2 linked regions of the Larkinella insperata genome follow. The protein of the gene in region 1 interacts with the protein of each later gene in a pairwise test. Links are inferred from orthologs where the notes say so. Each region holds a gene or a part of one and is shown on either strand. Other genes may lie near its edges. The genes, in order: ftsZ and rlmN.

Evidence for each region.
Region 2: the proteins of ftsZ (region 1) and rlmN interact in binary tests that used the Escherichia coli proteins (3 or more experiments, as listed by UniProt). The link is inferred for Larkinella insperata from one-to-one orthologs.

What each region holds. Positions count from the first base shown.
Region 1 is NZ_CP110973.1:1,756,648-1,759,875, forward strand. The notes cover bases 139-3,041. They hold ftsZ (cell division protein FtsZ), read right to left. Parts: upstream 2,354-3,041; coding sequence 923-2,353; downstream 139-922. Other genes in these bases: OQ371_RS07110 (DNA alkylation repair protein), read right to left, coding at 139-207; OQ371_RS07115 (NADPH-dependent FMN reductase), read left to right, coding at 285-845; ftsA (cell division protein FtsA), read right to left, coding at 2,438-3,041. In the rest of the region: more of OQ371_RS07110, read right to left, coding at 1-138; more of ftsA, read right to left, coding at 3,042-3,228. UniProt on the Escherichia coli protein: Essential cell division protein that forms a contractile ring structure (Z ring) at the future cell division site. The regulation of the ring assembly controls the timing and the location of cell division.
Region 2 is NZ_CP110973.1:2,215,311-2,218,619, forward strand. What follows is about bases 74-3,057. They hold rlmN (dual-specificity RNA methyltransferase RlmN), read left to right. Parts: upstream 74-1,029; coding sequence 1,030-2,085; downstream 2,086-3,057. Other genes in these bases: OQ371_RS09060 (GatB/YqeY domain-containing protein), read left to right, coding at 74-305; OQ371_RS09065 (CvpA family protein), read left to right, coding at 446-1,033; OQ371_RS09075 (inorganic phosphate transporter), read left to right, coding at 2,276-3,057. Outside these bases: more of OQ371_RS09060, read left to right, coding at 1-73; more of OQ371_RS09075, read left to right, coding at 3,058-3,309.

The sequences.
Region 1 (3,228 bases):
CGGGTCGCGGACGAGCTTTTCGGTTTCGTCGAGCGGCAGCAGCCGGTATTTTTGAGCAACAACGCGCTGGGGCGGCACGGAAATACCCAGAAATTGATCCCCTTCACCGTATTGCCCCGGCCCCGTTTTGAAAAACCGTTTAAAAAAGCTGGCTTTTTCGGGATTGCCCAGCGCCAGTAACTCAGCTTTAACGTCTTCGTAAGTCATCGCAGTACTCGAACTAAAACTAGAATGGGTTGTTATTGGAGCAACCGAACCACCTCGGATGAACGAACTTTAAGCGGATGAATACAAACCCTACCGAACCGATAAGCGAAAGTCCCATCATCATCATTGTCGGCACAAACCGCAAAAATTCCATGTCGCGCCACATCGCCGATTATTACCACGGAATTTTCGAACAACTGGGCGTCTCGAGTCAAGTTCTCGATCTGAGCGGCCTTCCCCCCGATTTTGTGACGACGGCTTTGTACGAAAATACGGGAAAAAATCCTGAATTCAACCGGTACAAAGAGGTAGTGGAGCGGGCCAAAAAGATGGTGTTTATCGTTCCGGAATACAACAACTCCTACCCGGGCGTGCTGAAGGCGTTTATCGACGGCATGAGCTATCCCAGCGGTTTGGCCAACAAAAAACTCGCGCTGGTGGGCCTGTCGGCCAATCATCAGGGGGGGGCTCTGGCACTCAGTCATCTAAGCGATATTTTCAGTTACCTGGGTTCAAATGCCCTGGCGTTGCGCGTGAAGCTGGCCAATATCCGAAACCACTGGAAGGAAGGTGCCCTGGAGGGCGACTTGTACAACATGCTGTTGCGGCAGCAGGCCCAGCAGTTGATCGACTTTTGAGCCCACTCCCAATTATTAACGAAAAAGCAGCGCTGAACCAGTGCTGCTTTTTCGTTAAAGCGATTATATCTCTCTTTTTAGTCATTCAACCGACTTCGGATAAAGTCTTTTTCGTTCAGAAGCGGCAGTTCATACAAGGTCACTTTCTGGCGGGCAAAGGCCGGGGTTTCCAATTCCCGTTCCCGATCCGAATAGCGAACCTGCACGAAGCTTTCGACCATTTTCTGAATTTGCAGCAGATCATCCTCCCGCTTTTCCTCCACCAGAAAGCCCTCATCCAGGTTTGGATAATCACCCCGCGTTGGCGTTTCGTCATAAACCGGAACGGGTACGGGCGCAGGTGCGTGCATATCCCCGGAAGTTGGCGTAAGCGGATTTTCAACCTCGTCTACCGTCTGCATTTCCGGCTTTACGTCTTCCTCCACCAGCGGCAACTCATCCAGCACTTCCTCATGCTCCTTCAGGGGCATACGCTGTGACCAGTCTTTGGGCGGAAAATCCGGCCGTTCCGACGGCAGATCGAAGCCTGCCGCAATAACCGTTACGCGAAGGTTCTTGCCCAGCTTTTCGTCCTTGATGGTTCCGTATTTGAACAGGTGCGCCTGCTTGTCTTTCCCGATTTTCTCTTTAATGTACCCCGTAATAACCTGCAATTCTCGCATGGTCGTGCGCGCATCCGGCCCCGAAGCCATCGTAAGCAGAATCCGTTTGGCACCCCGAATGTCGCGGTCGTTGAGCAGCGGTGAATTGAGCGCATCCTGAATGGCCGTCAAAGCCCGGTTTTCGCCCACCGCGTCGGCGGAACCCATCACGGCCTGACCGGCGCCTTCCAGCACCCGCTTCACGTCCATAAAATCGACGTTGATTTCGCCCTGCACGGTAATGATTTCGGCAATACTTTTAACGGCATTCGCCAGTACATCATCGGCTTTGGCAAACGCCTGATCCATCGGGAAATCTTCGAAGATTTCCGCCAGTTTATCGTTCAGGATCACCAGTACGGTGTCGCAGTATTCTTTCAACTCATCGATACCGCGCATGGCCTGGTCCAGCTTCTCGATACCTTCGAAATCGAACGGAGCCGTTACGACGGCAATCGTCAGCAAGCCCATTTCCCGGGCAATCTGCGCGATAACCGGAGCCGCACCCGTACCGGTTCCCCCACCCATACCAGCCGTAATGAACACCATTTTGGTGGGTTCATTGAGTACTTTCCGGATGTCTTCGGCATTTTCCAGAGCCGCCTGACGACCCACTTCCGGGTTGGTTCCGGCACCCAGACCAGACGTTAGCAGCGCCCCGAGTTGAATTTTCGTTTTAACGGGGCTATTGGTCAGCGCCTGGCGGTCGGTATTGCAAACAATAAAATCGACATCATTAACGCCCATCCGGAACATGTGATTGACGGCATTGCTACCGCCCCCACCGACGCCGATTACTTTAATAATTGGTTCCTCTTCCTCGTCGGCGAATTCGAACCTTATGCCGTACTCCAATGCCTCTGGCATACCTGTTAATTTTTGGTGCGCTAATGAATATCTATTGGGTAACTTCCGGGCCTGCCAGGAAGTTTACCGCCCAAAGGTACGTACTTATTGATTGTACCGGTCGTCGGGTCCGAGATCTTTGCTAATATCGTCGGTCAGGACCTTGCGGAACCAATCCAGGATACCACCTCCTTTTTCTTTTTTCTTTTCGGGTTCTTTGGTGCTTTTCCCGGCTCCCTGCCCCAGGTTGCCGTGCCCGTTGCTGGGATGGCTGACCGCCGGTTGCAGGACCGAAGTATGCAGCGGAATCCGGTCGTCGAGCCGCTTGAAACCGGCCCAAACCAGGCCAACCGCCGTAGCAAAAGCCGGGTCGCTCACCAGGTCGGCCTTGACGTTGTGTTCGAGCTGATCCGGAAATCCGATCCGGACGTCCAGGCTTGTAACACGCTCGAAAATCCGCTCAATACCCGAAATAGCGGCTGTCCCCCCCGTCAGCACAACCCCGGCGACCAGTTTATCGCGGTAGCCGGACCGAATGATTTCGGCCTGTACCATGGCCGCAATCTCTTTCAGACGGGCTTCGATCACCAGCGCAACGTTTTTCAGGAGAATATCCTTGGGCGGGCGGCCGCTCAGATTCGGTACGGCAACCACCTCGTTCAACCGGAAATCACTCGGATCGGCGCTCCCGAACTTGGTTTTCAGGAGTTCGGCCTGCGTCGGCAAAACCCGGCAACCGATCTCCAGATCCGATGTCAGGCTGTTGCCGGCGTACGGAATGACGGCAACGTGCCGCAGAACATTTTTGTGGTAAATCGCAATTTCGGTCGTCCCGCCCCCGATGTCAACCAGCGCCACACCGGCGTGTTTCTCTTCTTCGGTCAACACGGCCAGGG
Region 2 (3,309 bases), 460 kb from region 1 along the record:
AAGATGAAATTAAACTCCTAACCAAAGCCGTTAAGCAACGGAAGGATTCGGCTGATATCTACCGCACGCAGAGCCGCGAGGACCTTCTGCAGGCCGAGCTGGCGGAAATTGCCGTCATTGAGAAATACCTGCCGCAGCAGCTTTCGGAAGAGGAACTGAAAAGCCGTTTGCAGGAGATCATCGCCCGGGTAGGCGCATCCGGATCGTCGGATTTGGGCAAAGTGATGGGCGTTGCCACCAAAGAACTGGCGGGGCAGGCCGACGGGAAAGCCATTTCGGCCACGGTAAAAAGTTTACTATCTTAAGGGGATTAATGGTTTTGGATGGTTAAAATGGTCAGATTGTTGAAAGATTATTTTCCAGTACTTAGCGGCATGATGCCTCAACTGTACACCATCCACGTATTTTTTTCCATATAACCATTCAAAACCATTTTTTCCCAACCTTGAAAATCCTCGACATCATCATCCTCATTACGCTGGGCTACGGTGCGTACAATGGTTACCGCAAGGGATTGCTGGTGGAAGTTGTCGCCATTGTGGCCTTTGTCGTGGCGATGATCGTCGGCTTTAAATTTCTGGGGTTCGGCATTGATCTGCTGGCGCCGTACATCAGCATGGAAGTGGCCCGGCGGCTGTTGCCGTGGATGGGGTTTTCGGTTATCTTTTTTCCGACGATTTTTCTGATCAACCGCATGGGGTTTTCCCTCCGGAATTCGATGCGATATACGTTGCTGGGTACGTTCGATAGTCTGGCCGGAGCCGCCGTCGGAATTTTTACCTGGGTTTTCGGAATTAGTGTAATGCTCTGGTTGTTAACCTGGATGGGGATACGTATGCCGATCAAACACACGCAGGAAACGTACCTCTATCCCATGGTCAAACCCATCGCGCCGAAAGTCATGGACGCAACGTCCGGCTGGATTCCGGTGGGAACGAACTGGATTCGTAAACAGAAAGAAGAATTTTCGCGAAGCTGGTCCGATACCAAGCCGGACGACTTGAAAGCGGAACGTGCAGACAAAAAAGGATGACAACGACAAAGCAGGACATACGAAAACTAAACGAAGACCAACTGAAAACCTGGCTGACCGGCCACGGCGAACAAGGCTTTCGCTCGAAACAAATTCAGGAATGGCTCTGGAAACGATCGGCGCGGACGTTCGACGACATGACGAACCTTTCGCTGAAAACCCGGCAGTTGCTGGCGGAGCATTTTGAAGTGCGTACGCTGTCGGTAGCCAAACAGCAGCAAAGCGCCGACGGTACCATCAAATCCTCGTTCCGGCTCTACGACGGCAATCTGGTTGAGGGTGTTCTGATTCCGGCCCTGCGGAAAGACGAGGACAACCGGATGACGGCCTGTATTTCGTCGCAGGTGGGCTGCTCGCTGACCTGCAAATTTTGCGCAACGGGTTACATGGATCGGAAACGCAACCTGGAAGCCAGTGAAATGGTCGATCAGGTGGTGGCCATTGACCAGCAAGCCAAAGATACCTACGGCACCGGCCTGACCAACATCGTGTACATGGGGATGGGTGAGCCGCTGCTGAATTACACCAACATGCTGGACTCGGTCGAGCGGATTACGTCGCCCAACGGGCTGGGCATGTCGGCCAAACGGATTACGGTTTCGACGGCCGGAATCGCCAAAATGATCAAAAAATTGGGTGATGATCAAGTGAAATTCAACCTGGCGCTGTCGCTCCATGCCGCCAATGACGACAAGCGGAACCAGATCATGCCGATCAACGAGAGCAACTCGCTGCCTGCGCTGGCCGAAGCCCTGAACTACTTCTACAAGAAAACCGGTACGCGGGTCACGTTTGAGTACATCGTTTTTAATAACTTTAACGACACCCTGCAGGACGCCAAAGAGCTTTGGCAGTTTACCAAAAAGGTGCCCGCCAAGGTAAACATTATCGAGTACAACCCGATTGCCGAGGCCGATTTCCGGAATACCGACTCCCAGAAACTCGACCAGTTCGCCGGTTTTCTGGAAGACCGGGGCGTGGTGGTCAACATCCGCCGGAGCCGGGGAAAAGATATTGACGCAGCCTGCGGACAACTGGCAGGGAAACAGTAATTTTTTCTGCGCCTTTTTGAACTGTGCAGGTTACAAAGTATTCAGGACTAAGTACAAAACCGGAAGATTTTAACAACCGGTCCGGTTATTGCTTAACATTTAGTTAACATTGCCCTCGGAAGTTTACTGTACTTTTGAGGAATAATTGATTGAGTTTTCACAAGGCTCAGTACTACAGACTTGTATCTGCATGTTCGGATTAGAAACGGATATTTTCATCCTCCTCGCTCTTTGTCTCTTTGCTGCCTGCGCGTTTGAATTTGTAAATGGATTCCACGATACGGCCAATGCCGTCGCTACGGTTATTTATACAAACTCCCTGAAACCCAACATCGCCGTGGTGTGGTCGGGGATCTGCAACTTTGTTGGGGTTTTGATGGGTGGTATCGGCGTTGCCATGGGAATTGTCAACCTGCTGCCGGTCGAATTGCTGGTCGATCAGAACGTTTATCACAGCATAGCGATGGTGCTGGCCCTGCTGTTTAGCGCTATCATCTGGAACCTGGGTACGTGGTATTTTGGTTTGCCCAGTTCCAGTTCGCATACCCTGATCGGTTCCATCCTGGGGGTGGGCCTGGCCTTCTCGACTATGGGCACGACCGGCGAACGGGGGGGCGTCAACTGGGAAGAAGCCGAAAAAATCGGGAGGGCCCTGTTGCTGTCGCCGTTGATTGGTTTCAGTCTTGCCATCATCCTGATGTTTTTGCTGCGCCGGTTGGTGGGCAACAAAGACCTGTTTAAAGAACCCAAGAAAAACGCTCCCCCGCCGACCTGGATTCGCTCGATTCTAATTGTGACTTGTACGGGCGTTAGTTTTTTTCACGGCTCCAACGACGGGCAGAAAGGGGTGGGGCTGATCATGCTGATCCTGATCGGAATTACACCGGCTTATTTTGCTCTAAACAATAACATCGAGCCCACCACCATGCGTGGAAACCTGGTGCAGATTTCCCAGATCATCAATAAAATTGATACCGTTGGCTTATCGGATACCGACCGGCGCCGGATCTCCCAAACCAAAGCGGAACTCACCGATCTTCAGGGAGTCATCAACATCCCGCTGGAAGATGGGAAATTCAAAGCCGATGAACGTTTGCAGATTCGCCGTGACTTGCTGCTGATCAACAACAACGTCAAGAAGTTGGTGGAAAGTGAGGAGGTGGGGTTGAGCGCAACGGATATCGCCACGCTGAATACCAACCTGAACGAGAAAGCGGGTTTGCG